DNA from 2 places in the Fictibacillus sp. EA-CB0309 genome. Region 2 is predicted to be linked to the other one. Evidence: riboswitches for the same ligand, from Rfam matches in the RefSeq annotation. Region 2 holds a riboswitch; the other holds the start of a gene.

Region 1 (16,162 bases), 1.9 Mb from region 2:
TAATAATGCTTGCGAAGCACTTCAATACAAAAAGAGTGAAGTGTAGAAATAGAAGCTTTGTTTAATAGATTCAGCTGCCTTCTTAAATGAAGAGAAGAAGGGTTTTGCGACAATTCTTTATCAATCGCTTCTCCTATTCGTTTTCTCATTTCAGCTGCTGCTGCGTTCGTAAACGTAACGATAAGCAGTCTGTCAACATCTGCAGTCTTTTCGCGGATCATCGTAATGATACGTTCTACGAGAACCGCTGTTTTACCAGATCCAGCCGCTGCTGCGACAAGTACATTTTCTCCTCTTGCTTGAATTGCTTGCCACTGTTCGTCCGTCCACGTGGCACCTTCGGGTTTAGGAATTAATGTTTTCAATTGACGGTTCCTCCTTCCTCTTGCATTTTTTCTAAGATGACTTCATCTTTTTCCGGGCGAAGCTGGCGATATTGATTTTCTTCTAGTGTCTGATCAAACTGACAGACCGGTTTATACGAACAAAATGTACAAGGTGTTTTTTCTTCATTTCATATGGGGAGATGTCAATAACACCACTTGTTATGCCAGCGCCGCTATTCACTGCCATTTTTCGGGCATGCTTTCTCATCGTGTTAAAATGGTCGGCTGTAGCAACGGAAGAATGCGACTTATGAAATCCTTTTTGTGTTAAAGCTACAGGGATGATGGATGATCGGTCCTCCATCGTACTGTCCATAAGGTGAACGGCTTCTTGCTCAGCAAGTACAAGACCTTTCATCTTAAATTTCTTCAGCACTTCTTTTTCTATCTCTTCCACACTAAGAAGCTTCTTTTCGTTTAGAATCGGATTATGGACATGGAAGTATAAAACACCTGCAGGCACGGATTCTTCACCGAGCCAGTTTTGTGAATGTGTTACTGCTACATCCAGATACGTTAACATCTGCAGTGCGATTCCATGATACAACTCAGCTAAGTTCAGTCCTGATGAACTAGATTTGTAATCAATAACACGCATAAGAAGTCCTTTGGAACTTTTCGCAGTGTCCACACGGTCAATACGTCCGATCACTTCCATTGTTGTTCCGTTCGGTAATTTATAGATCAGCGGCGGCAATGTTCCACCAGCTCCGAATGCAAGTTCAAGACCAGCAGGCGTAAATCCACTCGCCTTTGCGTGCTGGCTTAAAATGTGCGAAGCCTTCCCGACTACTTCTTTCAGCTTCTTCTTTATATAAAGATGACGGTTAGAACTTAACAAAATCTCATGCTGAAGCTGTGGTGCAAGCAATTCTACAATATCGCCTGCCAGCCGGTAACAATCACCTTTTGAAAGATCGCTCCAAGATACTCTTCTTTGCTGAAGTGCATCATTCATTTGTTTTAAAGCAGCATGAAACAATTGCCCAATATCAGGTGCTTCGAGTTTGTACATCTGACGCTCTCTTAGTTTTAATCCATACGACATAAACTGTGAAAACGGACATGACTGAAATAGCTCCATTCTAGAAATACTCGTCAAAATCTTTTCACCATACAGGTCCTGTGAGACAGAAGAGCTTAACGGTGCTTCACGGTTAAAATAAAACAGACTTGATAAAGCTCTTGTAGCATAATGGCCGTATTGGTCATCTGTTATGACCCAGTTATAAACATCCCACCAAACGGGAGAGATCGGATACCCTTTTTTCCATTCTCTCAGCTGTGTACTCAAAAAGGAGACGCTCTTTACAGGGTGCTGTACAAAATCAATATCCTCATGAAGAGCTGGTTCATTATGATAAAGTTCTTCCTTTAACTTTGGAAAAAGATCACGCAGCCGCTGAATAACCATTGATGGTTGAAGTGTTTTACCTTCCTCATCAGCGAGTGCATACGAAACAAACAAATGGTCACTGCCATTTGTTAACGCAAGGTATATCATAAATTGTTCATCAAGCAGCTTTCTTCGTGCTGTAGGCGCAAGAACAATCCCATTTCGTTCAAGCGCTTCTCGTTCATCTTCTGATAACAAACCATCATCCTTTGGCTTAAGAGGAATCACACCATCGTTTACACCAAGCACGAAATTAACTTTTACATCGGTAAATCTTGATCGCTCCATCGTCCCAACTAACACTTGGTCTAACGACGGAGGAACAAGGGCAAACTTCATACTCTCAAGCCCAGTTTCAAGCATCTGCATCCACGTATCTTTTGACAGTTCTTCTTCGCCCGTTAACTCTACCATTTCATCAAGCAGACCTAACACCGCATTCCAAACCTGTCCATGTTCTGATGCTACTCTTAGTTTTCCGGAAGATTCTGCTTGAAGTCTTAACCGCTCAAGTTTCATCGGGACATTCAGATCTTCTAAATACTGATAAAGTGTTCTACAATAATCGATAACACTTTTGCTAGTTGAAAGGCCTTTTGATAGACGGCTTAGAGGCGACACAATCATGTCGCGCAAATCATTGATCAGTTGTTCTTTTTCATCGTCGCGACTTGTTTTCCCAAAGTCTTCTGACTCAAATCCTCTAAACCTTTTATATTTCCATGGTTTTGGATCTGTCCACCTCTTGCCTTGTATGCCGAGCGCTAATACATAGTTTTCAAGTTCATCCATACAGCGTCTCATCTCTGAAGTGGTCTTTCTGATCTCATCAAGCGGATAGAGCATGTCTGTTTTAACCGCACGAAAAACGGCTTCATACCGCCAATTTTTTAGAACAATATCTAAAGAGGAACGAATAAGTTCAATGAGCGGATGATGAAGCATGGACTTTTTTGATCAAGGAAAACGGGAATTCCATAGTCTGAAAAAACGGTCTCAATAAGCGTCTGATAGGTGCCAGCGTTACGAACCGTAACAGCTACGTCACGATATCTATACCCATGATCTCTTACAAGCTCAACAATTTTTCTTGCTGCACCTTCGACTTCTGACCTGATATTTACAGCAGCTGCAACATGAATTCCATCAGAATCCGATGATTGAACGGCAGGTCTTCTGTCATATTGTTCTTCAATATGAGCGATCGCCCGAGAAGTGAATTTAGGATTTTCGTGAAGGAAGATAGGTTCTTCCAATTCCACACCTAGTTCTTTCGCTTGCTTAGTAAGAACTTGAATGGTCTTCTTTGTCATGTAGAACGTATCAAGCTCATGCAGAGCTGTTTCTTGTTGAACAGATTCATCTGTTGTAAGTGCAATGGTGACTTTTTTGCATGTGCCATTAAGCCTGCCACAACTTCAAGCTCTTGAGGCGTAAAAGAATGAAATCCATCTATGTAAATTTCGCTATTCTTAATACTCAAAGCGGTAGGCAGCTTCTCTTGAAGCAATCTTAAATAATCTTCAGAATCCAGATATTTCCCAGCGAGTGCTTGTTCGAGTGCACCTGAAATAATGCTGAGATCTGATAGTTTATCTTGAAGTACCTTCATATTATTCTCTTTTTGACCAAGCGAAAGCAGCGTTTCCGCATTCCACGTAAGGTCTTCTGAACTCACACAATAACGTTTCAGCTCTGTTGTCATCAACTCAAGCAGTTCGTAAAATCCGCTTTGTTCTGATGCTTTCCTGAAAATTTTCAGTTCTTCTTTTTTGTGTTCAACGATTTTCCGAAGCATCATTCTTATGCCTGTCGAGGTAATATGCATTCTTGTCATGCCCCCGGTCTCACCAAGAACACGCCAAGCTAGTCTTGAAAAACTAAACACTTGCGCACGCATCATTCCTGATAATCCGGGAGTCGATGCAAGCTTGTATTCTGATTGAAAGGTCATCTGATCTGGCACGAGATAGATGATCGGATTTCCGGATGGATTTTCTTTAAGTTTTCTTTGAATCTCCATAAAGACAGAGTGGGACTTTCCGCTGCCGGATCGTCCCAAGATATATTGCAAACTCATTATGTTCATCCCCTGTTCCGCGCATAAATTCTGTTTCTATTATCTCATAATCTAGTAAGACGGCAAAGGCAAGTATACTTAAAAACGAGCACATACAGCTGGTATTTAAAGGATAGCTCTTAATATAAAAAAAGGAAAACCGCTACATCATTAGCTGATTTTCCTCGATTTTGATCGTATCAAGTTTCAATGTGTTTCTTCCTGCTGACTTCGCTTCATATAATAGCATGTCCGCCCTTTGGATTATTTGAGCAGGTTTTTCGCCAGATGAATAAATGGCTATTCCGTAACTCAAAGTGATTGGTAACGGCTCGTTTTCAATTGTATATGGAAATCGCTTTAAATGACTGTTGACGGATTCAATCATCCTTTTCACTTCAGTTTCGCTAGCTGTATGTAGAATCCAAGCAAATTCTTCTCCGCCATACCGATAAGCTTCTCCGTCTTTTAAAGAGATATACCGTTTGAATGTTGATCCCACGAGTTTCAGTACTTCATCTCCAATTAAGTGTCCATGCTGATCGTTAAAATTTTTGAACCGGTCAATGTCACAAAGTACAAGAGTAAAGGGCTTATTTTGTTTTGTTTTTTCTAATACATCTTCTTGGAACTTTCTGTGGTTAAGCAACCCAGTTAAATAGTCTTGTTCAGATTGAAGCTGATACATGTTCTTCTCAAGATAGTGTTGTCTTTCTTTAGATGCGATGATACCTCCGTATAATGCGATCAGCCATAAAAAACAGCTCTTCATAAAAAAGTCAAAGGAAACCATAGTATCTTGATAGCCACCGTCTCTTATAAAAAAGAACAGTATGGCACTAAAACTTGCTAATCCTAACAAAAATGCACCTTTTAATCTCCAATAGAGGGCCGCATGGATAACAATCAAATAACCGACAGAAACAAACGGACTCTCTGCTCCTCCAGATAGCTGCATCAGCCAAACATAAGCAATATAGTCAAAAACGATGCCGCCCCTTGTAAAAAAGCGGTAGTACGCGGATTTTTCATGACACTTATGTAATACGATCTGCGTTGACGTCATGTATAGTATTCCAATCGCCAAAAGGATTGGGAACGTATCTGTTTCATAGTTCAATACATTTGAAATAGGAGTATAGTAAAAGATAGGGATGCAAAGAACTAAAAAGAACCACCGCAATAAAGAAGATATGTTTTCAGATCTGTGTTCAGTTATTACAAACAATTCTCTCATGTAGTCATCTTCCTTCGCGCTATGCTATATTAGGAAATTATAGCACACGGTTCCTGTATTTTACATAAATCAATTTTTCTCATTCCATCTTTACGTTTCACACGTTTTGACTTCTCGTTTGTTGGTATACATCCGTTCATCAGCCAGCTGAAGGTAATAATCAATGTTTTCACATGCATCGGAAAGAAGTTCTATCGCACCGTAAGCGAGTGAGATCGATTTGTTCCAACCCATCAATTGACTCTCCATTTTTTCCACAAGGATATATGCTTCCGCTTCTGTAATTCCCGGCAGAAGAAAGACAAATTCATCTCCTCCAAATCTGAATCCGGAAAACAGTTTTAAGCGTTTAGAAAGCTCAGCGATTTGCTGAAGAATTTCATCTCCTGCATGATGACCATACTCATCATTTATTAGTTTGAAATTATTAATATCAAACATAACAAGTGTTAGCGGCAGTTTAAGTTTGTGTGCTTTCTCCAGCTCTTTTTCTAAACAGTCATAGAAATAACGACGGTTATAAAGGTTGGTCAACGGATCACGGATACTAATTTCTTTTAAATCTTTAAATTGCTCTGCTGAAAAACCACTTAAGAATCCAGTAACGGATCGATGCGATATACGGTTCCACCTGTCCAGCATGAAAAGTTGAACAAAAAGCGATTCATTCTTCGTTTCTTTTTTACTTGCTGCAGCACAGATTCACTGATGCTGGTAGTAAAGCAAGCAAGAGACTGATGCGGAATTCGCTGATGTCTCAAAAAATGAATTCCAGACCGAAAAGCTTTTTGCTCAGCTTGCTTCAAGAATAATTCAAAACGTTCTTCCGGAAGAAAAACCGCATGAGTAATTCCCCGTAAAAACTTCACTAATATCTTTTCGTATTGCTCAACAAAACCGTTTAGAAACGTATGAAAGTCATCATGTTGTCTGAGATGCTCTTTGTGAGTATGTATCATGGTTGGAATAGACTTCATAAATCTTGTAAACAAGTTTCTTTTGAGTGTGCGCAAGTCTAGTTGGAAGTTTTCCATTTCTGCAACCCCTCAAATCCTGAAAAATTACATACAAAAAGCCATTACCCGAAAAGGGAATGGCTTTTATAATGTTTGATAAGCGTCGAATCTCTTTGTCAGTTTCGTTCCTAAGATGCTCAAGTATTTAAAATAAAATACTAGCCCTTATGAAACACACTTCCTCGATTCCTAGCTATCAAAACATTAATCCGCTTCCCTTTGGCAACCGGCTGCCATTGCATGTTTACCATACTTTAGGCCCATAGCTTTGCGTCCCAGCTTTTCAACTGGTTTGCCCTTAATAACAAAGGTTTCTATTGATTTATAGATATTATATCCTATATAGGTAATTTGTGCCAATGTTTTACATAGGTATATTATCCTATTATTAACCGTCTTTATTTTTGGATATTTTTAACTTTCTATAGTACCTATACCCTACGCGCACAAAATTTAAAACAAAATAAGGAATTTTTACAGGTAAATAGTAGAGAGTCTTTTTGTAAAAAGTAAAGTATGCTTTACGCAAGTCTTCCCACTTACGGCAATCTTCCCTTTTATAAAAATCAGATACATCCACAATAATTCCTCTATTACCCGAGATCATCACATTCTTTCCGTGTACATCACTAGGCTGTAATCCTTTTTCCCTTGCATATCTCAATGCATTATCAATGTCATAGATCACATGCTCAGGTATTTTGATTCCTTTATGCACACAGTCATAAAGCGTAATACCCTGGATTCGTTTTAAAATCAAGAACCTGCTTTCCGTATAATAACAAACAGAAAACCCGGGATGATCGCCTAATCGTTCGTATACTTTCTTCTCATCCAGCAGACCGTGTTCGTCCCTGCCATAAATTTTCACGACATAAGCAGGATATTCAGGATGAAAAAAACAGCCGCATAATTTCCGCAGCCTAGCATTTGCCAAGGATGCGGTGTATTTACCGGACATACTGGATCAAACGGACTTTGGCTTTCAATCATGATCTCTCTGTTCAATTGTCTGGCAAGCTGAATAAAGTGTTCCATTCGGTTCCTCAATTTCTAATGATTTACTATCATCATATGTTTCTGCATTCATTGTATACAGTTGGCATTAAAAAGGAAACCTGAATGCCTTCCTGACTTATTCCGCTGCCACGTGAAGATATGACAGCATAAGCGTTTCTGCTTTGTTTTTCAAATGAACGTTTGGGAACCGCATTATTTCACGATAGCCTCTAATGAAGATCTCATATTCAGTAATATCTGCTTCACGCCGTCCATCCATCACCTTTATTCTTCTTTTTCGCAGTTCAACTCTTACATCATATAAATCTTTACTAATTTGATTCATAATTTGTTCAATTAATGCGACGTATGGCTGTCTCAATTTAAATGGAGAGCCGTTAATAATTTGGAGGTCCCGATTAAACACTGAGAGTAAAATCGGATACATCACAAATTTCTCAATGAGCGAACGCTCTTCTTCGCTTCCATATTGCACGACTATTCCCCCAATCTTAAGAAGGCAAAAAACGAAATTGTACAGATAGAATATTCCTTAATTGAAAAGTCCGGATTTCTTTTCTAACTGAACAGTAGCCTTTAATCATGTCCCCATCGAAAGAGTATGGAATTACCAATCGATGAGAGATATCTCCTTTTCGCGAAAGATAAATCATCTCAACCGCAGCTCTTTCTTGGATGCATCTCATTAACATGTTAGTCATGAAGCAACCTCCTTTTTTATTTATTATATGCGAACAAACGTTCTTTTAATACAAGAAAAAAATACCTATCTAAATAAGATAGGTATTCTTGATATCTACTTGGTTTGGAGACCAATTCCCATCGCCTCTAGTTCTTGATACAAATTACCCGCAATGGAAAATCCTTCAAAACTGATTCCCAGGGAAACGACCGTCTGGGCTAATTCAGGCCGCATACCGCTTAACGTTACCTTTACACCTAGGAGCTTAAGCGAATTAATCACTTTGAATAAGTTATGAGCCACCATCGTATCGATGACTGGAACTCCAGAAAGATCGATAAATAGGTGCTCAACCTCTAGTTCCATACATTTCTGAAGTGATGTTTCCATAATTAATTTAGATCGGTGAGTATCAATCGTTCCAACAAGAGGAAGAACGGCGACCGATCTCGTCAATCTAACAACTGGAACAGAGAGTTCTTCAATGGCTTCTCGGGCCAATCCGAGTACTCGGTTATTGTTTTCTACATAAGCTACACTAAAAGCATGCACGGTTTCATCTAAGAACGGATCAATGATTGATGCTGCTTTTAAAACAGTCTCCACTGCAAACTTTTCATTGTTAATTTCGTTTCGAATAAACTCCCAAAGCACGATTCGATAAAACCTCGTACTGTTTAAAGCCGTATCTAAAGGCACTTCGTACTGAACGGCAAGTTCACCATTCTTCCTTCCCCACTTGATAAATCGTTCTTCGCTGGCTTTGTAATCTTCATATAGTGCTTCTCCAAAATATGTGAATAATTCACCACGAAGTTCTTTCACAAAATCTGTTAGAACGGGCGGATTTTCACCATGCTGTACTCGAACCTCATCAATCTTCTTCGCCAGATCATATCTACTTTCAATGATCTTTTTCCCCAATTCCTTCAATTGGCGCTCCATTTTAACTATATCCCCCTATGTAAACAAAAAATGATTGCATACCTCCTACCTATATACCATTATTAAATTGAATTGAAACCTATTTTCACAAAAAAATGTCGTAAATTGTTGATAGCTTAGGAAGGAGTTACTATGAAGATCTCGTTTGGTTTTTTATTCGGCTTGTTTGTTATGTCTCATTGGTCCGTTAGAGCTTTTGCCTGGGAGTTGAAAGCCGTAACAGCTGGCGAACGAATTGGAGCTGTATTTTTAGGAGTTCTCATTTTATTTTTAATTCTGTTGTTTATTTTCAAACGCTACAGCACTTCTTTTTTCCATGGATTCTTAGCTGCGATCGGCTTGTTTTTAACGGTCGATAACATTTTGTTTCACTGGGTGTTTCAATTACATCGTGTTACTAGCGGTCCTGAAGCCAATATACTTGAACCGTTGTTTGTTGTGATAGGAATCGCGCTTGTTTATTACACGCGGAAAAAAGAAAAAATGAGCGTTTAAATGTAATCAATATGAACCGTAAAGCCTGCTGCTTTGGCTTTTAATGCAAGCTTTTCTGCATTTTCTCGAGATGAGAAAGCCCCGATTTGCACTTTATAAAGCTTTCCTGGTGTTGTTACGGTCTCTTTAAATGCCTCTGTATTAACGATTCGTTTCTTTTGTTCGTATTTAACATCCTCTATAAAGAAAGGGAACGTTTTATTATACTGATGGAAGCTGTTCAACGGATCTGTTCGTCGTTTTGGGTCCAGTTGGAAGTGCCCTTTAATATGACGTTCAGGATCCCATTGATACAACTCACATAAATAAGCAAAAAACCAGACGTACCGATTATATGCTTCTTGAAAATGAATGGCACCCCCATAGCATAATTCAACGCCGATTCCCCATTCGTTCGCATCAGATACATCAGAACGTACATGCCATGCTTTTTCATTTAAAGGTATGATCACAAGAATTTGTTTATCATCGATAAAAACATGGGCAGATGCTCCTAAGTGCTTACTATTAAAATAGTTATAGTTTTGCCCAGCTGTTGAACCAGCGTTACCTGTATCATGAGCTACCACATACCTAGGAATGCGATTCCCGCCTGGACGCTGCTTCAATTCTTTTTAATAAACTGATTGGTGATTTTGTATTTTTCTTTCATTTTTACACCTCCAGAAATTTCACATCTACTCTAAAAGTGTTTGAAAGCATAAAAAAAGAGCCATAAGCGGCTCGATTTTTTTGGTTCTTTTTCTAAAAGATTGTTGCTTTGGTACTCGTTTATTTCTTCATCGACAAGTTGCTTGGAGTGTAAAGTGTGAGACTACTGCCCAGCGGAAAGCGAAGCACCTGAAACGGATATCAACTACTTACAAGAACAACATTGTATACAACAATAGCCTTTTTACATTCCCCAGGTTGTGATTGCGTTGTGATCGCCCAAACCCAATATGCAGCTCCGATTAAAAAACCAAATCCTAAAAGCACAAAAAACAGCGTTGAATTTTTCATAATATGTTTCTCCTCAAACCTTTTACTTTCTTTCTTATTAAATATAAATTATCATATACTAATAGAAGAAACAAAAAGCAAGGGTGTTAAAATGGAAAATAGAGAACTATCTCAAGGAAGAAATGAATTAGAACGCGCTCTTGAAATGAGCTTGCGAAGACTTTTTCGCACATTACGAAAAGGTTTGAACGAAGTGTACTCGGATTATATCCCAAGCAACGAATTTGCTGTACTGCAGACTCTATTTAACCAGAGTCCTTTAATGGCATCTGAAATTGCCAATGAATTAAAGGTGTCGTCCAGCCATATTACCGCAGTTACAGATCGGCTTGTTGGAAAAAACTATATACAGCGTGTTCGATCAGATTCAGACCGCAGAATCGTTTATCTGGAAATTACAGAAGACGGTAGAGAAATAGCTAAAAAAATGGATGAGATTAAAAACAAGTATCTAGAAAAAAGTTTGCTAACCTGACTGACGAAGACATGAAACGGATGATAGCTTCTTCAACAAAACTGCTGGATTAATTGAAGCAGTTTTGCTTTTTAATAATACTTCACTTTATGAATTATTTACTACATGAATAGGAGGAAGATAAATGGAACATTTGGAAATGCGACGAAAAGTCATCATTATGCTTTCCATTATGACAGCCATGCTGTTTGCTGCTTTGAACCAAACGATTGTTGGTACGTCATTGCCAAAAATTATTGCTGATCTTGGTGGAATTGAGTATTACAGCTGGGTATTCACGATCTTTATGCTCACTTCCAGCATTACGGCCATCTTGGTCGGAAAACTGTCTGACATATACGGCAGAAAACCTTTTATCCTTTTAGGGATTGGAGTTTTCACAGTAGGATCGCTGTTATGTGGTGTTTCCGGAAGCATACTTGAGCTTATTGCATATAGAGGAATTCAAGGGCTTGGCGGCGGGATGATTATGTCAACCGCTTTTACAGCTGTTGGTGACCTATTCCCTCCTCGCGAACGAGGCAAATGGCAAGGAATCATGAGCAGCGTGTTCGGATTGGCGAGCGTGTTTGGACCAACATTAGGAGGATATATCGTTGATCACTTTCATTGGCATTGGGTGTTCTGGATTTTCCTTCCGTTCGGTCTAGTCGCTTTTGCTGCCATCTACTTTTTATTTCCGTCCGTTCAAAGAAAAGAGAAAGAGTCTATTGATTACACAGGATCGCTTCTTTTAACACTTACGATGGTCCCTCTTCTTCTTTCTTTTACTTGGGCAGGAAATCAATACGACTGGGTATCTCCTGAAATCATCGGATTATTTGCTGTAACAATTGTTGCTTTCTTCTTATTTATCCGTACAGAAAAGCGTGTCTCTAGCCCTGTGCTGCCGCTTGATATGTTTAAGAATAAAGTTTTTACCGTTTCTAACATAATCGGGTTCTTTTTAGGAGCAGGTATGTTCGGATCGATTATGTATATGCCTTTCTTTATTCAAGGCGTAATGGGTACATCTGCAACAAAATCCGGATTTGTGATGATGCCTCTGACGCTTGCCATGGTTGCCGGAAGTACGATAAGCGGACAGATCGTAACAAAGACTGGAAAGTACAAAAAGCTTGCAATGCTTGGGCTGTTCATCATGGTCAGCGGTATGACGAGCATGCATTTTATGGATACCGAGACGACAAATACAACCGCCATTCTTAACATGATCTTAGTTGGTTCAGGACTAGGTATTGCTTTCCCTATCTTCACACTAACTGTACAAAATGCGATCGAACATAAATATTTGGGTGTTGCGACTTCATCCGTACAGCTGTTCAGACAATTAGGCGGTACGATTGGTGTTTCGATCATGGGAAGTGTTATGAACAATTCACTGGCTGACCATTTTAATAAAGAATCTCAAAAATTAATTGCATCTACACCTAACGTTACACCTCAGATAGGTGAGCAGATCAAAGAACTGGCGAATCCACAGGTGCTGTTAAATCAAGGGGCTGTTTTAGAAAAGTTTAGCGCGTTACCACCAGAGTCACTCGGCTTTATTAAACAAGTCTTAGGAATATTGCGTGAGTCACTAAGTTATGCCTTAAACGGAGTTTTCTTAACTGGCGCTATCGTGATTGGTTCTGCGTTCTTACTCACCTTATTTTTCTTGAAAGAAATTCCACTAAGAACGTCTAATGAAGAGAATACAGCATCGAATGAACAAGCTGCTGAGCGAAAGCTGGGGTAGTTAAAAATTAAAAGACGGCAGGGACGATTTTATCGATCCCCGGCCGTCTTTTTATTAGCTGATTTCGTCTTTGGCGCTCGTATTTCTCGGATGGCGCTCGTTCAGCGAGCATAAATGCCGCTGAACGAGCGCCAATTTTCATGAACGAACATAAATCTTTCCTGGTGAGCATATAACACTCTCACAGTTCATCAACCTTTAGAAAACAGTCTTATTATTTCACAAGTGTTGTTTGCTGTTCACGTGATGCTGAACGCAGTGGATAGTTCATGCTCCAAAAGCCGATATCTTTGAAACCTAACCGCTTATAGATGGATCCTGCTTTCGGATTATCGTAAAAAAGGCATACCGCTTTTCCTTCAGCCAGAATGTCCTGACATAACGCTTCCATGCATAGTGATGCAAGACCTTGATTTCTTTTTTCCGGATGCGAACAAACACCTACAATCATAGCTGATAAGGAATTCTCAGCGGTTGATGATGCACTGGAGACGACCTTATCACTATCTTTTATAAAATACGTACGGCCTGTTTTAGTAGTTAATGCTTGTTCTAAACTTTGTTTAGCTGTAGGACGAATATCAAACTCTTTTATCAGATGCCTTAAGTCCATAATGCTATCCACATCTGATAGTTCAGCTTGCATGATATTCTCTCTAGAACTGCTTTTGTTTAAGTAAATGGCATCTCTTAGCTCTGCAAAATAGGTTTCTTTTGTTCGCTCAAAAGCTACATATGGGCGAAACTGTTCAGTTATTTCTTTTTTGCCGGAAAGCATTTCATAACTTTTATTTTGATTAATAATCTTTGAAAAAGCTTCTGCATTAATTGTTCCTTTTGCGTAAGGCAGATAGTTTCCCATGTAACGGAGAAGAATACCTGATAATGTCCCGTCTTCATCCACATCAGCCCAGATTTCCTGAAAATCTGTTTCATAGCCAAAGTTTTCGATGTCTGCAATAATAAACAAGTTTAGAGCTGGTTCTTCACTTAGGTAGTCCATTACTTTTCCATGCCAAGTTTGATCCATCTTAATTATCATCTGTCTTTCTCCTCCCTATGTTGTATATATTTTAGCTGTTAATTGGAAAAATGCAACAATTTTTTAGCGACTTCTCTTTCCAGTGAAATTCATTTTTGCGCAACAAAAAAACCAGCCAAGAGACTGGTTTACATTGGTACGAGCTGGTTTTGCACGGCATAGATGACAGCTTGTGAGCGACTTTTCACTTCAAGCTTCTTAAAAATCTTACTTACATGAATTTTTACTGTCTTATCGCTAATAAATAGTTTATCGGCGATTTCTTTATTGCTTAAACCTTCAACAAGCCCAATCAACACTTCCTGCTCACGGTCAGTCAGGTTCGTTTCATCTTGTTTAATTTGCGTCTGCTGAAGATGGATGTTTACCAGTTTTTTTGTCATTCTTGGTGTAATCATCGATTCGCCTCTATAAACCGCATGTATGGCATCTACCACATGTTCTGAAGGTGCATCTTTTAACAAATATCCATCTGCTCCGGCTTTTAGTGCAGAAAGTAAATATTCATCATGGGTGTACATGGTCAGAACGAGGATACGGATGTTCGGATGTTTTGCTTTAATAACCGATGTCGTTTCCACACCGTTCATTCCTGGCAAGTTAATATCCATAATAATAACATCTGGCATCAATTCTTGAGCTGCCGTTAACGCTTCTTCACCTGATATCGCTTCTCCGATAACTTTTATATCATCTTCAAATGATAAGATGTTTTTTAATCCGTCTCGTAAAATAGCATGGTCATCTACAAGTAAGATAGAAATCATATTAAAAAGCCTCCTTGGATTCTATTTGAGGAATGTGTAACTTAATTTCGGTTCCCTTTCCTTTTGCAGAATCAATATGAAGGGACGCACCTAGACTCTCCGATAATTCGTTCATGTTCAATATGCCATAATGAGGTTCCTGCCTCGCTTTGATCATCGATTCAAAAAGTGAAAATCCTTTGCCATCATCTTTAATCTTAAAAATGACTTGTTCTGTAGAGTAGCTTAAAAGAATTTCCACTTTGCTTGCATCGGCGTGCTTTAGCACGTTATGAAGACTTTCTGAAAAGATATCAAAAATGACTTTCTCTACCATTGTACTGAGTGGGTAACTTGTGCCGCGCTCTTGAAACCGGATTTGGATGTTATGACCTTCATCTTTTACAGCCTTCACTTTTGCTTTTATTGCTTGATGAAGCCCTATTCGTTCGGTTGGATATGGCCGCAACGCGTAAATAGATTCTCTCAAGTCTTTTAAACTTCCTCTTAATTTTTCTGTACTAACCGCCACAAGCTGCTTTGTTCTTTCGGGCTTTTGTTCAAAAACGCGCTGAGCTGTCTCAAGCTGCATGACAGAACCGGCCAATGTTTGTGCGATTCCATCGTGAATTTCGCGGGCAATTCTGTTCCTTTCTTCTAAAAGCACCCTCTTTTCCCGTTCTGATATTAAGAGTTTGGATTTCCATGCAACGGCCAGCTGATTAACGAGTGTTGCCATTGACTGCTCATCGACAGAGGTAAATGAATGTGTTCTTGTTCTTCCTGTAAGAAGTACACCTGTAACTTCATCCTCAATCGTTAATGGCGCGATCATGATGGATTTTATACTGCTTTGAAAATAATGAAACACCCATTCGTTTACTTCATTTTTCTTATTAAACAAAACCATCTTAGACTCAGCCTCTATAAGTTCGAGCAAATTCTCTGATAGATCTTTACTGGTGGAAACACCACCATTTTCGTATGCTAGTTTCCATATGGTTCCGTCAAAGAGGAAAAGAAGCACAGCATCTGTTCCAAGAAACTCTAAAAAGGAAGTTCTACTTGCTTTAACCAATCTTTTGAAGGCAATTGAGCATTAAACGTAGTGCTGATATCATAAAGTGCTTTCAACCTGTTTTGCTCCTGACGCAGCCTTGCTATAAAGGAAGAAATAAGTGCAATTGCGACCAAAGGTGAGAAGAAAAAGATATATGAAAAAGCATCTACAACACCACGGTTTTGACTGCCCAACAAGAACATTAATGTAATGTATAGAACAGAAAAAGAGCGTTACAAGTATTTCTGAGATCGTTTTCGTTTTCCAAAATTGAAAATTGTAGACTTGAGGCCGTAAAAGAAGCACAATATCTACAATTAAATTATTTAATAGATAATAAAGAATTGATATTCCAATCATTCGTATTTCAGCGGACCAAAACAGGCTCCATTCAGCTGTGAAAGTGGATAGCAAAAAGTCAGTAAGATGAACGGCTCCAAAAAAGCTGATCATAAGCTGAGCTGGATTGAAAAGCACGATACGAAGCGGACGCCGATTTAATGCATGAACAAAACACACCATACATCCAAAAACAAAAACCGCTATGCCCCATCCATAAAGAAGCTCGATCGTGTATAGCAATGGAAAGCTCAGTGCACTTATCCCTTTCCAAATTGGAATCGGATAATATTCTGTTATAAAGAGAAAGACCAATAGCGTTAAGAATATGAGAAGGTCTGGAATTTTGGAGATTGAAAACAGACTTAGAACCCAAATGACCATACCTGCTGCAATAATAAGCGAAACAAATGAACTTGCTACTTTCTCCCGGTTTATACCCACTTTTTTCACCAACTTTATCTTTTAAACTGCTTAACAGAGCCTGTCTAAAAAATCTGTCAATTTATTTTATTATATCA
Region 2 (16,162 bases):
GTTCCACCGTAAGAAATCGTGCCGCTAGTCGGAAACAATAGAGTCGTTAGCATCTTAATGAGCGTTGTTTTCCCAGCTCCGTTTGGTGCTAATAAACCGTACACACCGTTATGAAACTCTAAATTTATATTTTTTAGTGCATTGAACTTCCCAAAATTTTTCGTGACCTCTTCTACTACTAACATCTATAGAACTCCTTCTGCATGACGAAATGCGATTAGTTTTTTTAATGAGTTAACATAGAGTGCAAGACTTGCGGCACATACCACTATGTACACATAGGCCGGTACATGACTTAGAAAAGCAGAATATCCATCTTGGCTAAGAAATGCTGGGATGAAGTTTATTAACAGCCAACCCGCCATCAAAGCATATGTGGAATATCTTCCTTTTACATGCTGCAAAACATAGAGATAAAGAACGGAAAATATGCTCAATGAGCTACATGATAAGAGCAAGGCTTGAAGTACGCTGATAGATTGAAAGAGTAGGGATACAACAAGTATTAGAAAACTATTGAGAATGAGTGTAATTAAGCTGAAAATTAGCATTCGAAAGGCTGCCAGCTGAAATACGTGATATTTACAGGTCATCTCAACAGAAAACGTGTTTTTTGTTAACGCATTTACTAAGAAAAGCGAAGCAACGGTAAAATAAAGAACAGGTGACAAGGTAAATATAAATGAGTAAATGTCATCCGTTTTTACAGATGAATCTAGCGAGAATATTCCGTATATCAACACACAAAGTGCTAAAGAAACGACGAATAGAATCTCAGTCGCATCACGAAACAGGTAACGGAAACCGAGCTGCTGATACATTTCTCTTAAGGATTGCTGAAAAGATTTTGGTTTAGTAAGCCCAGCTGAAACAATGTGTTGAATGTGGTTTTTTATTTCGTGATCCTCAGGGAAATCAACGTGAAACTTGTGCTTGTCCATCTACTCATCCTCCATTCGCTGTTTGAGTTTTTTTATTGCAGAATAATACTTGGTCTTAATGGATGATTCAGGAATATCTAGTGTGCTGGCGATTTCCGAAAACGTATACTCGGCGAATAATTTGAGGCGCAGAATTTGCTGATCTCTTACATGAAAAGCGTTTAACATTTCGGTCACTCTTTCGATGTCTTCTTTATATTCCAGCTCAATCGTAAAATCTGAAGATGCAGCTACTTCAACAAATTCCATAGTGTCTGTGGACTGAGCATATGTATAGTGGCGAGATCTAAAATAATCAACCACTTTATACGTTGCGATTCGGTACAGCCAGGTTTTAAAGGATGCTTTTTTGTCATCGTATTGCGTAATGGACTGCAGCATGCTGATAAAGATTTCTTGCGTTAAGTCCATTGACAGTTCTTTGTTCAGTGTCTGCTTGTAAACGTAGGCATAAATAGACGGATAATAAACTGCAATCAGTTCGTTCGCAGCGTTTTCATCTGATTTTTTCTGGATTAGCTTGATCCATTTTTTCTGTTGCAACAGTTTCATCATGATTTTTTCTTCACTTCCAGACTGCAAAAAGGTGTCTTACTCATACATTCGTAAAGAAGAGATAAATAGTTTTACTTTTTATAAAATTTTTTCCAATTTCTATTATAGACTTAATAAATCATCAATAAGTAGGTTTACTGTGGGACTAAAAAGGTTGTCTAACTCATATGTTTTTAAGGAACGAATTAATAGATTTTGTTTTAGGATAAAGCATGAAAATTTATCAAGAAGGATAATGTTGGTTTTTGTGTAATTCCTAAGTTCAACAATCCTTATACGTTAATAGAAAGTTGGGTGATTTTACATGCTAATGGATACTGATAACTTGTTATATGTAGCATTGATTGTGTTATTGCTTTTTGTTGGTGTTGCCATTGCAGCTGCAAAGTCGAAAACAGCTCCTGTTGAGGAAGGTGGAGAACACATGTTTAGAAATTTGTATATTTATTTGGTGTTATTTACAACGCTTTTGTTAACACTTGGAGGAGGCATTAGTGTATTTATGGGCGTAGCTGATCTGGTTAGCCCAAACACGTATCATGCTAGTTTTACAGAATATAAGCTTGGTCAAGCTGAGTCAGTATTTGATGAAAATGGAAATCCAATGCCTAGTAAAACGACGGAAGAAGAGTTGCGGAGAGAGTATAAATTGATGTTAGAAGATGAAAAAGCACAGATTAAAAGAAACGCAACGAACAAAATTGTTAAAAGTTCAGGATTTATACTAATTCCACTACCGGTCTTTCTTTATTTCAATCGCCAATTGCGTAAAAAAGAAGCAAAATAAACAGAACAAAACGAGCGAATACTTTCCGCTCGTTTTTTATGTGCTAAACAATTCTATTGCTCCACAATCTCCTTCAGCTTGCTCTGCCACTTGTCGTCATCCAATATGATCTGAAACGAGATTCGGCGGTTTTTTTGAAGAGCTTGAGCTGAGTTTCCTTCTGCAATCGGTTTATACTCGCTGTAGCCTGTTGCCGCCAAGTATTGCGCGTACTCCTTTCTCGCCAGTTTCGGATTTGCTTTTCCAAGATAATCGACGACCGCCACCGCACGCTGGGTGGAGAGGGACCAGTTGTCATACGGAACAGAATCGGTGTGACCTTCTATCAAAATGATGTACAGGTACTGACTCATGTCTTTTTCCTCGATAATCGCGGCGAGTGCATCAGCGAGGGGTCAAGAACTTGTTTTCCTTTTGCAGAAATCTCTGCACTCCCGGTATCAAAAAGAATATTTCCTTCTACAGAGATCGTGTTGTTCGGACCCCTGATGATCTTATCTTTTCCAACGTTTTCTTCGAGCTGTTTTTGGATGAGGTCTGAGATGTGCTTTTTCACCTCAGCCACCTGACCAAGTTCGCGCTTGATCTGTGCCTGGTCATAGGCGTTGTAGATGCTCTGTACGTAGGCTAGTATGGCGATAAAGACCATAACGAGCACCATCATCGCCATCATATCGGTAAAACTCGGCCAGAAGATCTCTTTGGTTTCTTGGCTCTCGTCGTTGTAGTAGGATTTGCGCGCCTTCATACCGGTCACCGTCTCCTAAAATTCGGGTTGGAGATCTCAGGCATCCGCTCGTCATCCACGTATTCGGCTGCGCGAGGATTGCGCGTTTCATAGACCACCTGGTTGGATTGGTTCATAGCGGCTTGGTAGATGCGCTGCATGAGGTGGTACATGTCTGAGAGCGTCCGGTTATTGTCTGTGATGCTTCGAGTTAGACTATGATGAAGGTTTTCAAGCGTGCGTGCGAGTTCACGCATATCGTCATCGCGGCTGTTCTGGTTTTGTGAGTTGTTAAGGATGGAAGCGAGCTGACGGCTCTGGCTATCCATGACGTTCCGGACTTGGTCGGTAAAATCACGTTTGATGTGTTCAACGGCGGAATAAAAGCCTTTTTCAAGCTGACCGACGCTTGAAGCGAAGTCCGCTGCTGCACGGCCGTACTCGCCTTGTTTTTCAGAGTATCGGTAATGCCACTCATCTTGCTTTTGTGCAAGTCGGTTTTCGAGCGCATCATGCTGGTTTTGGTAATGCTGAAGCTGCTCTTGCATGCCGCGAAGCATGGATTGCGCGTGTTCTTCCGATCTGCGCTGCGCTTCTTGCAGCATTTTATCAGAGCGCTGGATAAGCTGGTCGAATTTTTGCTGACCTTGTGTGTGCCGGTCGTTGCTTGTTTTTAGCTGCTGTTCGAAAGAAGATATGTTTTTGGCGAGTGCGTTGATGCTCGTGTCGACGGTTTTTGTATCGTACCCAGTTCTTTCGTTGTTTCGTTAAAACGCTGACCGAACTGATCGAGCTGTGTGGTGGAGGCCGCGAACCGTTCGGAGTGCTCACGTTGTGCTTCAAAAATACCGTTCACGTCTTCCATCGCTTTTTGAAGGCCAGCTGTAAAATTAACCATTTGAGATGCGAACTCGCCTAGTGTTTTATCGAAGGATGATTCAACACGGGACGCTAGACGGTCAAGCAGGCGTTCAACCGAATCTTGAGGCTTGTCGTTGATCAGCTCGCTGTTGATGTTGTGATCGAGATATACTTCACAATCGGCTAAAAGTTTGTTCTGCATGTAGGAAAGGGAAGTGCCTTGTGAGAAAAAACCTGACTGAATCAGGTTTAGGAAGAGAGCTGCACCAATCCCTGCGATACTTGTAAAAAAGGCAACGCTCATTCCTTCAAACGGTGCTGTGAGTGATGAGATGATTGAGTTTAGTGTGAGGTTGGAGTCCGCTGGCTGAGTGCCGAGTGTCATGAGCGTGTCTTGCATTGATACAAGAGAGAGCGTTAGTCCGATGAAGGTTCCGAGGACACCCAGAATGATGGTGAAGGACGGAAGCTGGTTGAGTAATTTTTGTATATTTCCGACCGGTACTCTAAAAATACCGAGCAGTGGAATGCGTTCGTTGTAAAGGTGCTTTTCGATAAGCGCTTGAGTGTTTAGTTGAGGCACACCAGCGAGATGAAATTGCTTGTAGTCTGATGTGACGCGTTGCAACCAATGCGAGTAAGGCTGCTGATCTTTATTCGTCTCGATCTGCTGCAACTCCTTGCTCCATTTGCGAAAGTGGTAAGCGGTTTGGGTATACCCTACGATACCCATAAATACGAGAAACCCAATGACCCCGACGACGATTACAGTAAGTTGATCCATCATGCCACCCCTTAGATGTCTTGTCTGATTGTCCTTACTGATAGTTATGTCCTAGGAGCGGGAAATATTTAGGGAAATGGGGTCTGGCCCCAAACAAATACAAAAACCCCTGTATTGTCCATCTCATATGGACAATACAGGGGTTTGTTCAACCGCTTAATTATTCTTCTCAGTACTAACTAAGCACAACCTGAAAGCGGCGCAGTCTCTAGAAGCCAATTACGCCTCTTTTTGCTGTCTCACTAAGTTTTCGTAAAATGCAGCATATGACGCACTCATATACGGTGCAAGCCAAAGAAATCCGATTCCTAGTGTTAATATACATAGAATTCCCCAGCCTATGAAGCTTAACTGCAGCACGAAAAATTGCCACTTGTGGCCATTCATCAGCTTACGGCTTTTGGTAATAGCAGCATTGATGCCGATTCTTGGATTATCCCTTAACACAAAATACGTTTGTGAATAGGAAAATGCCTTAATGATACCGGGAATCACTAGAAGAAGTGTCCATAAAAACATGTACACCATCATCACCAAGTACGTTCCTAGAATTCTCACGTACATGCTGATCTCCGAAAAAGCTTGAAGAAGACTAGAAAACTTAATTTTTTCACCAGTGCGGATTACTGATAAAAAAGTCCATAAATATCCGATATATAATGGCAGTAAGACGAGAGTGATGATAAACGTACTCGCTGCCGGTCCATCGACATTTTCAGGCTTGTTCACCCAAGCTTTAAAGCCTCCGCTTAAATTAATTTCTATGATTAATGGGATCAAATAATAAACCGAAGCGAATAGCAGTGTAAATAATGCCGCTGTGCCCCATTGTCCTTTTAGGTGCTGCCGTGCTTGCATTTTGATTTCTTTATTTTTCATGATGTACTCACCTTTCTAGGTCTGTCCTCTTATTATAATACGTAACGGTAAAGAGAAAGATGTTTTTTTGATGAGCATTAATAGTAAAATAGAGGGAAACTACGTTGGTAGAAGGGAGAGTTACTTATGGAGAATTTGGAAGAAAATAAGGCTTTTCTTCTTTTTGACGGAGTATGTAATCTTTGCAATGGAAGTGTGCAATTTATTCTAAAACATGAGAAAAGCAGTGTATTAAAGTTTGCAGCCATACAATCAGAAGCTGGACAAAAGTTGCTCTCTCAATACAACATAGACCCAGAGTATACCAATTCCGTAATTTTAATAAAAGAAGGAAAAGTCTATACAGAATCAGATGCAGTGTTTAAGATCTCCCAGTTCTTGAAATTCCCTTTCAGATTAGGAAGGTTTTTAGTTGTTGTACCACAGCCTATTCGGAATTTCATTTATAGAAAAGTAGCGAAAAATCGGTATCGGTGGTTTGGCAAAAAGGACAGCTGTATGATTCCAACGCCCGACCTGAGAAATAGATTCTTACAATAGTTTTTACGACCAAACTTCATAAGACAACACATTGCCTAATAGGATAAAACAAAAGCCTAAAAGGGGATTCGTGCAATGGGACAAAAAGTTTTGTTCTTTGGTGACGCAGGAATTGATGATGCAGTCGCCTTAACATATGCCTATTTAAGCGAGGAAATAGATATTGTAGCGGTTGTTGCGGACTATGGGAACGTAGCCAGAGAGCAGACGATTGCAAATGTAAGTTATCTGGCAAAAACATTTAACTATCCAAGTGATGTCAAAATTATCGGTGGTGCAGAAGTTCCTATGACAGGAGAACAGCCTACATTTTATCCGGATGTACATGGCGTGTACGGTCTAGGGCCGATTATACCCGGTACGTATGATGGATTCATCGAAAACTTCTTCGAGATCGTGAACATTATTGAGCAGTATCAAGATGATCTCGTTATCGTAAATGCAGGAAGGCTGACTTCGCTAGCTACAATGTTTATCTTGTTCCAATCGCTTATGAAGAAAGTAAAAGCGTATTATATTATGGGCGGAGCGTTTTGGGTGCCTGGAAATGTTACGGCTGTGTCTGAAGCGAACTTCCATGGAGACCCAGTCGCAGTAAGAATCGTTCTAACCTACGCGGATAACGTAACGATCATCCCGTTAAACGTAACGGACAGAGCGCTTGTTACCCCAGAAATGGTCAACTACATTGATTACAAAGGAAAAGCACCGATCATCAAACCGGTGCTGGATTTTTATTATAATTTTTATAAAAGCAGAAATCCCGAGATCCAAGGAAGTCCTGTCCATGATGCAATCACTTTACTAGCTTGCATAAGAGAAGACATGTTCACGTTTAGGACGCTTCCAGTACATATTGTGCTGCAAGACGGAAACACAGCAAGAGGTCAGAGTATTGCAGATGTCAGGCCGTATGTGCAGTTTAATGAAAGTGACAAAAAACATCGAATCGCGTTTGATTTCGATTACAACTATTTTTTTAGAGATTTTATGAGCGTGATGACGGGAGAAACGTTTAGTTAATTATATAATAAAAAACCGGTGATTCTGCTAGCGTAAGAACCCCGGTTTAATTTATGTGATTAAGCGCAATCTTTAATTTGATCTAGTTTGTTTAATTTCTCATCTAGTATCTGACTTAGCTGAACAAGAAGCGGATCTGCAAGACTATTAACCTTTTTACTTACCTCATACATGGTCGTTCGAATGGCGTCTATCTCTGTAGTTAAGACAAGAGCATTGCTTCGGCTCATGGTCCATTCCCCCTCTAATATAATAACCACTTCTGCACCATTAATGTCGGTAAATCTTGTAAATATTATATACCATATTTTGTGTCTAGTCTATTATTTTTTTACACATATAGGGGGACAGACCCTATACAATTACACATTCGCCGTTTTTGTCTTCCTCAAAAGACAAAAACGGCTCTTTTTTAGTAAAAATTTGTTGCATTCTGTCGATATACTTTTTGCTGCCTAGAAAAAGTGAATGTTGGAGGAAAAAATGATTAAAAAAAGTCTACAAAGGCAAATCCTTGTGCCTTTTATATTGCTCATTATGATGACTGGTTTAATAGTGAGCGGAGTAAGTTATATGTTCAGTATGAAAACAACCGTTGATAATTCATCTGAAGATACATCAGACCGTATGCACGATCTAAACGAGTCATTGAATCGCTTTTTACAAGATAATGCCGATTTTGTTTCAGCTTATGCAGATTCGGCGACGATTAAACTACATGAAAAAGGCGATAGTACTGATTACATTATTTCAAAGTTTGAAGACTACCATCTAGCAAACGAAGCCATTATGAATAGCTATTATATTTCGGATACAAAGGAAGTTGTCATGTATCCAATACCTTCAACAATTGTTGAAGACCTGACTTTAACTCCTTGGTATCAACAAGCGGCTAAAAATCCTAATGAAGTCTTCTGGACAGATCCTTTTATCGATCAAGCAACGGATCGGCCTGTTGTAAAAGCTGTAAAAGCAGTTGAGTACAGTGGCAAAGTCGTTGGTGTTACTGCCATTGATATTGCCGTTAATGATATTTTGACACTCATGCAAAATGTGAAGATCGGTTCAACAGGTTATGCTCTTCTACTCGATAATTCCGGAAACTATATGGTGCATCCTGATGCAAAGATGCTAGGGAAGAGCGCAACAAAAGAATCATTTTATAAAAAAATCACGGATAAGACGGGTATTGTAACCACAAATATCAACGGTGAAGAGAGAGTTGTGAGCTACTCAAAGAATGAAACGACTGGTTGGAAACTAGCGGGAACTGTAGCGGTAAGTGAGTTTGAACAAAAAGCGTCTGTCATTCTATTACCCATTGGAATTGCTTTGCTGGTAACCCTTTTAGTGGCTGCTGTGATCTCCTTGTTCGTTTCAAGAAGGATCACGGTACCTGTTAAACAATTAAAAAATGCGATGCATGAAATAAAAATGGAAACCTGCAGACCAGCGTCTCCATACAAAGAAAAGACGAAATTGGAGAACTAGCTGCGAGTTTTGATGAGATGTCTAGCCAAATGCGTACGTTAATCGCGGAAATGGCTCAGATTACCGATCATGTTACAGATGCATCCCAAACCGTAGTAGCGAGTGCAGAAGAAAATTCAGCATCTGCACAGGAAGTTTCAACGACGATGCAGCAAATCGCAGCGGGGTCATCCCATCAAGCAGAATTGATGGATGAAAATGCAAAATCAGCTAATGTGCTAGCTGAGCGTATCAGTCAAGTTCAAGCGCATGGGGAAACAATCGAAAAGGCAACACAGCAAATGAATGAAGAATCGCTGACAGGTGTAAAAAAGGTAAGCATCCTGAAAGAAAAATCATTAATGACAACCGAAATGACGAAAGAAATGATCACTTCAATAAAAAAATTAGATGAAACATCAGGCAGCGTTCAAAAGATTGTATTGACGATTAGTGATATCGCGAACCAGACGAATTTACTGGCATTAAACGCAGCAATCGAAGCGGCAAGAGCAGGAGAGTCTGGGAGAGGTTTTGCGGTTGTGGCTGATGAAGTTCGAAAACTAGCAGAGCAGACCGAGAATTCTTTAAAAGATATTAGCTCTCTGATTACCGACATGCAGCAGGTAACGGAAAATACCGTCGGACAAGTTCAAGAAGCGGCAGCCCTTGTTCTTTCTCAAAGTGAAGCAGTTGAAGAAACTGAACAAACCTTTACCGCTATTTCTAAGGCTGTTCGAGGTAACGCAGAAGCATTAAAAGACGTGATACAGTCTGTTGAAGAGATGACAAAGCAAAAAGATGTCCTGTTGGAGAACGCTTCGCATATTTTAGCGATTACGCAAGAAACAGCGGCTGGAACCGAAGAGGTTTCTGCATCAGCAGAGGAGCAATCAGCCTCTATGGAACAACTGAATCATCTAGCAGATCAGCTTGAGCAGTATGCAGAGCAAATGCGTACGCACGTTCAGAGGTTTAATTTCTAGAGGGGGACAGACCCCATACAATTACACATTCGCCGGTTTTGTCTTTTTCCAGAAGACAAAACCGGCTTTTTCTTTGATATGGATGAATTTTTAACATCATTAGTGTGTAATATTACAAGAAATTTAGGTTTCTACTACCGGTGAGGTTCTGCTTTCTACATATTCTCGGTATTGAGGTTTTGAATCTTGAAAAAGTCCAAGTATGGTTGAGGTGTCTACGAAAGGGCATACCGATTGGGTGACATAATATCGATAACTACTCCAAGGGTATTCGAGAGGAAACATTACAAGATCGGCGGCTACAGGGTTTAAGTGAATGTAACGACTCGTATCTAGCAGGTACGAACGATCTTCAATCAGTTCTGCTCCGTAGCGGCCTTGAAACACATGGCCAGTTAGCTCGTATTTTTTGTTGAAATACATGGCATACGTTTCATTTAGTTCTTTCATAAATTCTCCAGGTGGGGACTTGCTGCACAAAATTTGAAGGTGCGTGTGGTTTGTCAAGAGGCAATAAGAGAAGAGCCCGACAGCGTGCTTTTTAACACAGTGACTTAGGATCTTTAAGTAGCAGTGGAAATCCAGGTGGGAATAAAAAGAGGTTCCCTGCGGTTTCCGCGGGTAGTCACGTGATAAACAGCATCAGGATACCAAATGCGACGTGTTCTGGGAATGATTTTCACCTCCTTTCAGTTGTACTTCTATTATACTTCCTTGTAACTAGATGTGGGAAATAGGGACTGACCCCAAACAATTTATTTCCCTCATCATTATTGAGTAAAACCTCTTAAGCAATCTGGAATGCAATCGGTTCTAATCTTCTCTTTTCGCAAAGTTGTACTTTTTTCGTAACGGTTCCACATAAATTTTGTCGAAAGTGCAACATTCATAGCACTTCTTATCAAATTTCCCCGGAAATTTTTCTTCAAAAAAACCTAATAAGTGAATAAGCGACCTCTATCTACACAAAATAACCCCGTATTTTTATTTAACGGAGGTATAAAATTGAATCCAAATCAACCAAACACGAATCAAAATCAACAACCACCAAATGCTAATCCAGAATTCTTGCATCAGAATATGCAGACAGGTCAGATTCCAGCTCATCTAAATCACGGTGGGCATGAGATGTTTGATGTCCATGAAATGCTGAGTGGCATTGTATCAACATTGAATCTATACACGATGTGCAGTGGACACGTGCAAGATCAGGAATTAAAAACAATGCTGAATCGTCATTATCAGCATATTTCAAAGGAGTATAATGCATGTGTACAGGCTTTTCAAACAGGGAAAAATCCTGCTATGGAAACAAAATCTTATAAGATGCAGCAAGATAATGACTTTGTGTACGGATTAAAACCAGCGCAGCCGAAAAAACCGATTCAAAGCGTTTCTGAATTAAATGATGAGTCAGTCTCTAGCCTTATACTAGGAACATTGAAATCCAATGCATCATTAAGAGGAATGGCAACCTTAGAACTTACAAATCCGGTATTGCGACGTGTTTTAGCAGATGGAATTCCGAACTGGATTGAGATGGCTTACGAGCTTTCGATCTGGCAAAACAAGCATCATTATTATCAAGTGCCACAGCTCAACCAACAAGATATGACCAGCATGCTGAACGCATACGCACCGTCACCACAGACACAACCGCCACTTCAGTAATTTCTACAAACATTGAAACGAGTACCTGAAAAAAGGGTACTCGTTTTATATTGTCTTTTAACCTCACGTAAACAGGGATATCATGAGTAGGAATAGAAGAATTCTTAAGGTCGAAACAACTCGACAAGGTGATATGAATTTGCCATAGTAATGAGTGGACTTATATTTTGTATTGAAACTCCAGGGGTTAAAAGATGAAAAAGGGTATCGACTGGCGATACAGAGTCTCAAATAAAGAAGCCATCATGGGTACTGTGCTCGCTATTTTAAACTTTATCTGGTGGTATGCGTTTGCTTACGGTTTAGGCGGACGTCCTGTTAAAGAATACACTTACATACTCGGATTTCCGGCTTGGTTTTTTTACAGCTGTATTGTAGGATTTTTTGTTTTTACCGTTTTGGTATGGATCATGGTGAAATTCTTTTACACAGAAGTTCCATTTGAAACGGATGAGACAGACACTAAAAGGGATGGTGAAGCACGATGAACTGGGATGTGATCCTTCCTTTAGGCGTCTTTTTGATACTTGTTTTTTAGTTGGTATTTACACCTCTCGTCATATTAAAAGCGGACCGTCTTTTTTACAAGATTACTTTTTAGCAGGCAGAGAGCTTGGTGGTTTTGTTCTTGCTATGACGATGGTTGCCACATACGGAAGTGCCTCAAGTTTTATTGGAGGACCAGGAGCTGCTTATCAATTGGGACTGGGTTGGGTACTGCTCGCTATGGCCCAGCTTGTGACAGGTTATTTTACACTCGCTGTCCTCGGAAAAAAGTTTGCGATTGTCGCACGTAAGATTAATGCTGTTACACTTATTGATTTCCTCAAAGCACGTTATGAAAGCAAGTGGGTTGTGATTTTGTCAGCATTAAGTATTGTCATCTTTTTGTTTTCAGCGATGGCTGCTCAATGGGTCGGTGGAGGACGGTTAATTGAATCGTTTACCGGACTATCGTATACGACAGCACTATTTATCTTTTCGGGATCTGTCTTGGTATATGTGATTGCGGGTGGCTTTCGTGCTGTTGTAATCACGGATGCGATACAAGGTGTGGTTATGGTGATTGGAACTGTAATCATACTAGCCGGAACGATAATAGCTGGTGGTGGAATTGAGAACATTATGGGTGAGTTAAGAGCAGAAAATCCAAATCTCATTACACCGTTTGGTTCCGATCAATCTCTTACACCTCTTTATGTTTCGTCATTTTGGATTCTAGTTGGTGTAGGTGTTGTAGGATTGCCACAGATTTCGGTAAGGGCGATGAGTTACCGAAACGCAAAAGCCATGCATAGAGCGATGATTATCGGAACGTTTGTTGTAGGGTTCATCATGTTAGGCATGCACTTAGCGGGTGTTTTTGGAAGAGTGGTCCTTCCGGGGATCGAGGTGCCGGATAAAGTAATGCCTTTATTGGCACTCGAGGTACTGCCGGGGTGGTTAGCTGGAATCGTCTTAGCTGCGCCCCTTGCTGCCGTTATGTCAACGGTTGACTCGGTGCTTCTGCTTGTTAGTTCAGCTATTATAAAGGATGTTTATATCAATTACATCAAGCCAGATGCAGAAGAGCAATTTGTAAAAAAATTAAGCTTTGGAATCACAGCTGTAGTGGGCTTGAGTGTGTTCGCGATGGCTATTCATCCGCCCGACTTGCTGATTTGGCTCAATCTATTTGCATTTGGCGGGTTAGAAGCAGCCTTCATTTGGCCAATTGTAATGGGGCTGTATTGGAAAAGAGGAAATGCAAATGGAGCCATCGCATCTTTAGTTGTTGGTGTAGGAACGTACATGTATCTGCATCTTAACTATCCAAACCTATGGGGCATGCATACGGTTGTGCTGCCGATCGTGCTATCCTTTTTTGCCTACATTGTGGGGAGTTTCACAAAGGGGACAGACCCCAGACAAATACATTTTAGACGACATTGTCCACTCGAGGTGGACAATGTCGTCTTTCTTTTCTATTATTTCAAAATAAAATCTTAAAATAAAATCCTACTAAAATGAAAATTTAGTAATAAATTACTAAATACCCATTTACAGTGAATTGAGCGGATGGTAATTTAGTATCAGAATATAATTAGATAGTGTGGAGCTGTGAAGGTTGTTCTGTATATGGGCGCTTGGAATAACTGAAGCTAGTAGCGCAACCGACCGCTTTCTTTATGCGTTCTATATATAAAGGAAGGGGTATTTTGTTATGGAAATCTCTCGAAAAGAAAAATTCAGTGCAAAGAAAAAGTCGACGAAGAAATGGCCGAAAATTGTTTTAGCCTCAACGTTGGCATTAGGTATAGGTTCAACATCTGCATTTGCAGCGAATAATAATCTTGCTGACTATCTCTACAAGCAGATCGTTTCGTTCACATACAAATCAGATATCGATAAAGCTCTTCAGGATGAAGAAAAATCCCTATTGAAAGATTTGAGCGCGAACATCGCTTCTATCTTTACAGGTGCGAAACAAGAGCTGGAAGATGAGAAACAAAAAATCATTACAACCAAAAAGACAGAAATACAGACTCACTACAACCAAGAGATGGCTGAAGTTACAAAGAGAAAAGAAGAAGCTTTGACAAAAAAGAAACAAGATATGAATGCTGAAGCTGCCACCACAACAGCTGACATAAAAGTGAACATCACAAAAGAGATTGAAAAAGAATTAGAGAAAAACCAAAACACAAAATAATTTATCCAAGAGCGGAATCTTCATCTCCGCTCTTTTTCTTTTTCTGATATCCTAGAATATAGAAAATCTACAAACGGAGACCACTCTATGAAAAAATTATTTTTAGCACTTAGCATTATCTTTTTCGTTTACGCAACGGCTATGCTCATCCAAACGACCAACATGGATATGGGTCTTGCAGTTTTCTTCTTTTTGGGTGCACTTTTTTTCGTCATCTACTATCGACATAATACGGCTATGAAACTTTTTCAAACCTACCGAAAAACAACCGCAACAATCGTGGTCCTATGCTTCCTTTTTGCTGCAACGCTAGAAACTCTTATTCTTACATCCGCTAATACTGATCCAGAGAAGGTTTCTGGAAAGATAGACTCCATCCTTGTTCTTGGTGGCGGTACGAAGAACAATCGACCTGGAGCTGTTTTGAAAGGAAGATTGGATCAAGCGCTTGCTTATGCAGAGAACCATCCGGATGTGACGTTTATCTTAAGCGGCGGGCTTGGGTTTGGGAAAACGACGAGTGAGGGCACCATTATGAAAAACTACTTAGTGGAGAATGGAATTGAGCCTGACCGCATACAAATTGAAGAAAAAGCGACCAGTACGTACGAAAATCTTTTATATACGAAAAAATGATTTCTTCTGATGATCAATTGCTGATCGTAACGAGTGATTTTCACCTTTTCCGAACAAAGATGATTGCAAAACGTGTTGGAATTGAGGCAGAGGGACTAGGCTCACCGCTCAGAATCTCGTCAGTCCCTCAAGCTCACGTGCGAGAATATATGGCGATTATAAAGAGCTATTTTACCGACCGCTAAAGGATTGAGGCCACCATGGATAAAAGTAAGTATCATTGCTGTGCGACATGTATCAATTTCAAGCCGGAAAAAACGACCCAAGGCATGCGCTATCACTGCGTACGCCTTGGTTATGAAACAAAACCACAATACCAGTTCAATTGCTGGGAGCCGAAACCTCATGTAGTGGAGCTAATGAAGAAAGAAAAATAAATTTTACCGATACAAGGCTTTCTAGAGGAAACCAAAAACTTCATCATATGAATTGAGAGCTGATTCCTTTTAATCAGCTTCTTTTTATGAAGTGATTGGCAACGTCTTGATAATAACAAATCAGTTTGCATAAACACGCCACTTGCACTGAAAAAGCTTACAATGTTACATTGTGTAAGGCTTTACACAGCAAATTAGTGGAAATACTGTTGATAGATGATGTGATCTTGAGCGAGATCATCGAAATAGAAAGGATTTTTGATATGAATCTTCAAATCCCGATTGAAATAAAAGAAAAGCTACAGCGAGACGCAGCAAAACGATTAGAAAACTTAACAGATGTATATAAAGAGTTAATTGGTGAGCCAGGGTACACAGCGCCTGACGCTTCACTTATAGAAGATGCTGTGATTGCACTTGCTTTAGGAAAAAATGTCCTGCTGAAGGGACCGACAGGGTCAGGTAAAACAAAGCTTGCCGAGCTTCTTTCAAACGTGTTCGGGCAGCCGTTACACCAAGTAAATGCTTCCGTTGATCTTGATGCAGAAGCTCTTCTTGGTCATAAAACATTAAGCTACAACGAGGGAAAGCAAGAGATCGAGTTCATTCCAGGTCCTGTAACGAAGGCGGCAACGAACGGACATTTCTTGTACATCGATGAAATCAACATCGCAAAACCTGAAACATTGCCAATTCTAAACGGAATGCTCGACTACCGACGTACGATCGCAAACCCGTTTACTGGTGAAGTGGTAAAAGCTCAACCTGGATTCAATGTCATTGCCGCGATCAACGAAGGATACATCGGAACGGTGCCTTTGAATGAAGCGTTGAAAAATCGTTTTGTGGTGATCGAGGTGCCTTACATTCAAGGCGATACGTTAAAAGAAATGTTGAAAAATCAGTCTCAGCAAAAAGACGAAGATGTTCTTTCGAAGTTTGTCCAGCTTTCGTCTGACCTCATCGGTCAGGCGAAAGCCGGCCATCTGTCCGAGGACGCCGCATCCATCCGCGCACTGCTGGATGCGGCCGACCTCTCCGTCTACTTGCCGGCGAAGCGCGCCATCCAGCGCGCAATCGCCGACAAACTCGAAGATGCCCGCGAACGCGCCCTCGTTTCCAACGTGGCCGCGACGCTGTTTGCGTAAGCTGGGAAATGGGGTCTGTCCCCACACAATTTATTTCCCACGACGATTTTGGAGGTTTTCCCTAGATGAAATTCCTAGTATTTGC

The links. Region 2 has a riboswitch for cyclic di-GMP ahead of ACEWFH_RS03580 (hypothetical protein). Riboswitches for the same ligand answer to the same signal wherever they lie in the genome.
Region 1: another riboswitch for cyclic di-GMP. It lies ahead of ACEWFH_RS14770 (hypothetical protein); the one in region 2 lies ahead of ACEWFH_RS03580 (hypothetical protein).

What each region holds. Positions count from the first base shown of each region.
Region 1 is NZ_CP169271.1:2,649,247-2,665,408, forward strand. Features, by position in the region: gene addA (helicase-exonuclease AddAB subunit AddA) at 1-365, opposite strand, end outside; partial or broken gene addB (helicase-exonuclease AddAB subunit AddB) at 362-3,862, opposite strand; gene ACEWFH_RS14760 (GGDEF domain-containing protein) at 4,005-5,078, opposite strand; gene ACEWFH_RS14765 (GGDEF domain-containing protein) at 5,169-5,720, opposite strand; gene ACEWFH_RS14770 (hypothetical protein) at 5,669-6,112, opposite strand; cyclic di-GMP riboswitch class I at 6,313-6,401, opposite strand; partial or broken gene ACEWFH_RS14775 (protein kinase family protein) at 6,483-7,132, opposite strand; gene ACEWFH_RS14780 (YhjD family protein) at 7,230-7,589, opposite strand; gene ACEWFH_RS14785 (WYL domain-containing protein) at 7,606-7,815, opposite strand; gene ACEWFH_RS14790 (STAS domain-containing protein) at 7,911-8,741, opposite strand; gene ACEWFH_RS14795 (DUF2243 domain-containing protein) at 8,874-9,236, shown strand; gene ACEWFH_RS14800 (N-acetylmuramoyl-L-alanine amidase) at 9,233-9,844, opposite strand; gene ACEWFH_RS14805 (hypothetical protein) at 10,089-10,238, opposite strand; gene ACEWFH_RS14810 (MarR family winged helix-turn-helix transcriptional regulator) at 10,330-10,713, shown strand; gene ACEWFH_RS14815 (MDR family MFS transporter) at 10,838-12,454, shown strand; gene ACEWFH_RS14820 (hypothetical protein) at 12,462-12,626, opposite strand; gene ACEWFH_RS14825 (GNAT family N-acetyltransferase) at 12,669-13,496, opposite strand; gene ACEWFH_RS14830 (response regulator) at 13,625-14,263, opposite strand; gene ACEWFH_RS14835 (histidine kinase) at 14,265-15,320, opposite strand; gene ACEWFH_RS14840 (hypothetical protein) at 15,360-16,085, opposite strand.
Region 2 is NZ_CP169271.1:609,185-625,346, forward strand. Features, by position in the region: gene ACEWFH_RS03490 (ABC transporter ATP-binding protein) at 1-185, opposite strand, end outside; gene ACEWFH_RS03495 (hypothetical protein) at 186-941, opposite strand; gene ACEWFH_RS03500 (RNA polymerase sigma factor) at 942-1,496, opposite strand; gene ACEWFH_RS03505 (hypothetical protein) at 1,801-2,283, shown strand; gene ACEWFH_RS03510 (OmpA/MotB family protein) at 2,337-2,636, opposite strand; gene ACEWFH_RS03515 (hypothetical protein) at 2,633-3,040, opposite strand; gene ACEWFH_RS03520 (hypothetical protein) at 3,037-3,615, opposite strand; gene ACEWFH_RS03525 (hypothetical protein) at 3,684-4,658, opposite strand; gene ACEWFH_RS03530 (DUF975 family protein) at 4,875-5,534, opposite strand; gene ACEWFH_RS03535 (thiol-disulfide oxidoreductase DCC family protein) at 5,661-6,074, shown strand; gene ACEWFH_RS03540 (nucleoside hydrolase) at 6,150-7,097, shown strand; gene ACEWFH_RS03545 (aspartyl-phosphate phosphatase Spo0E family protein) at 7,157-7,327, opposite strand; gene ACEWFH_RS03550 (HAMP domain-containing protein) at 7,581-8,588, shown strand; gene ACEWFH_RS03555 (methyl-accepting chemotaxis protein) at 8,558-9,553, shown strand; gene ACEWFH_RS03560 (transposase) at 9,677-10,138, opposite strand; gene ACEWFH_RS03565 (spore coat protein) at 10,634-11,224, shown strand; gene ACEWFH_RS03570 (YhdT family protein) at 11,419-11,712, shown strand; partial or broken gene panF (sodium/pantothenate symporter) at 11,709-13,213, shown strand; cyclic di-GMP riboswitch class II at 13,310-13,392, shown strand; gene ACEWFH_RS03580 (hypothetical protein) at 13,428-13,916, shown strand; gene ACEWFH_RS03585 (YdcF family protein) at 14,004-14,552, shown strand; gene ACEWFH_RS03590 (hypothetical protein) at 14,549-14,737, shown strand; gene ACEWFH_RS03595 (ATP-binding protein) at 15,193-16,077, shown strand; gene ACEWFH_RS03600 (hypothetical protein) at 16,143-16,162, shown strand, end outside.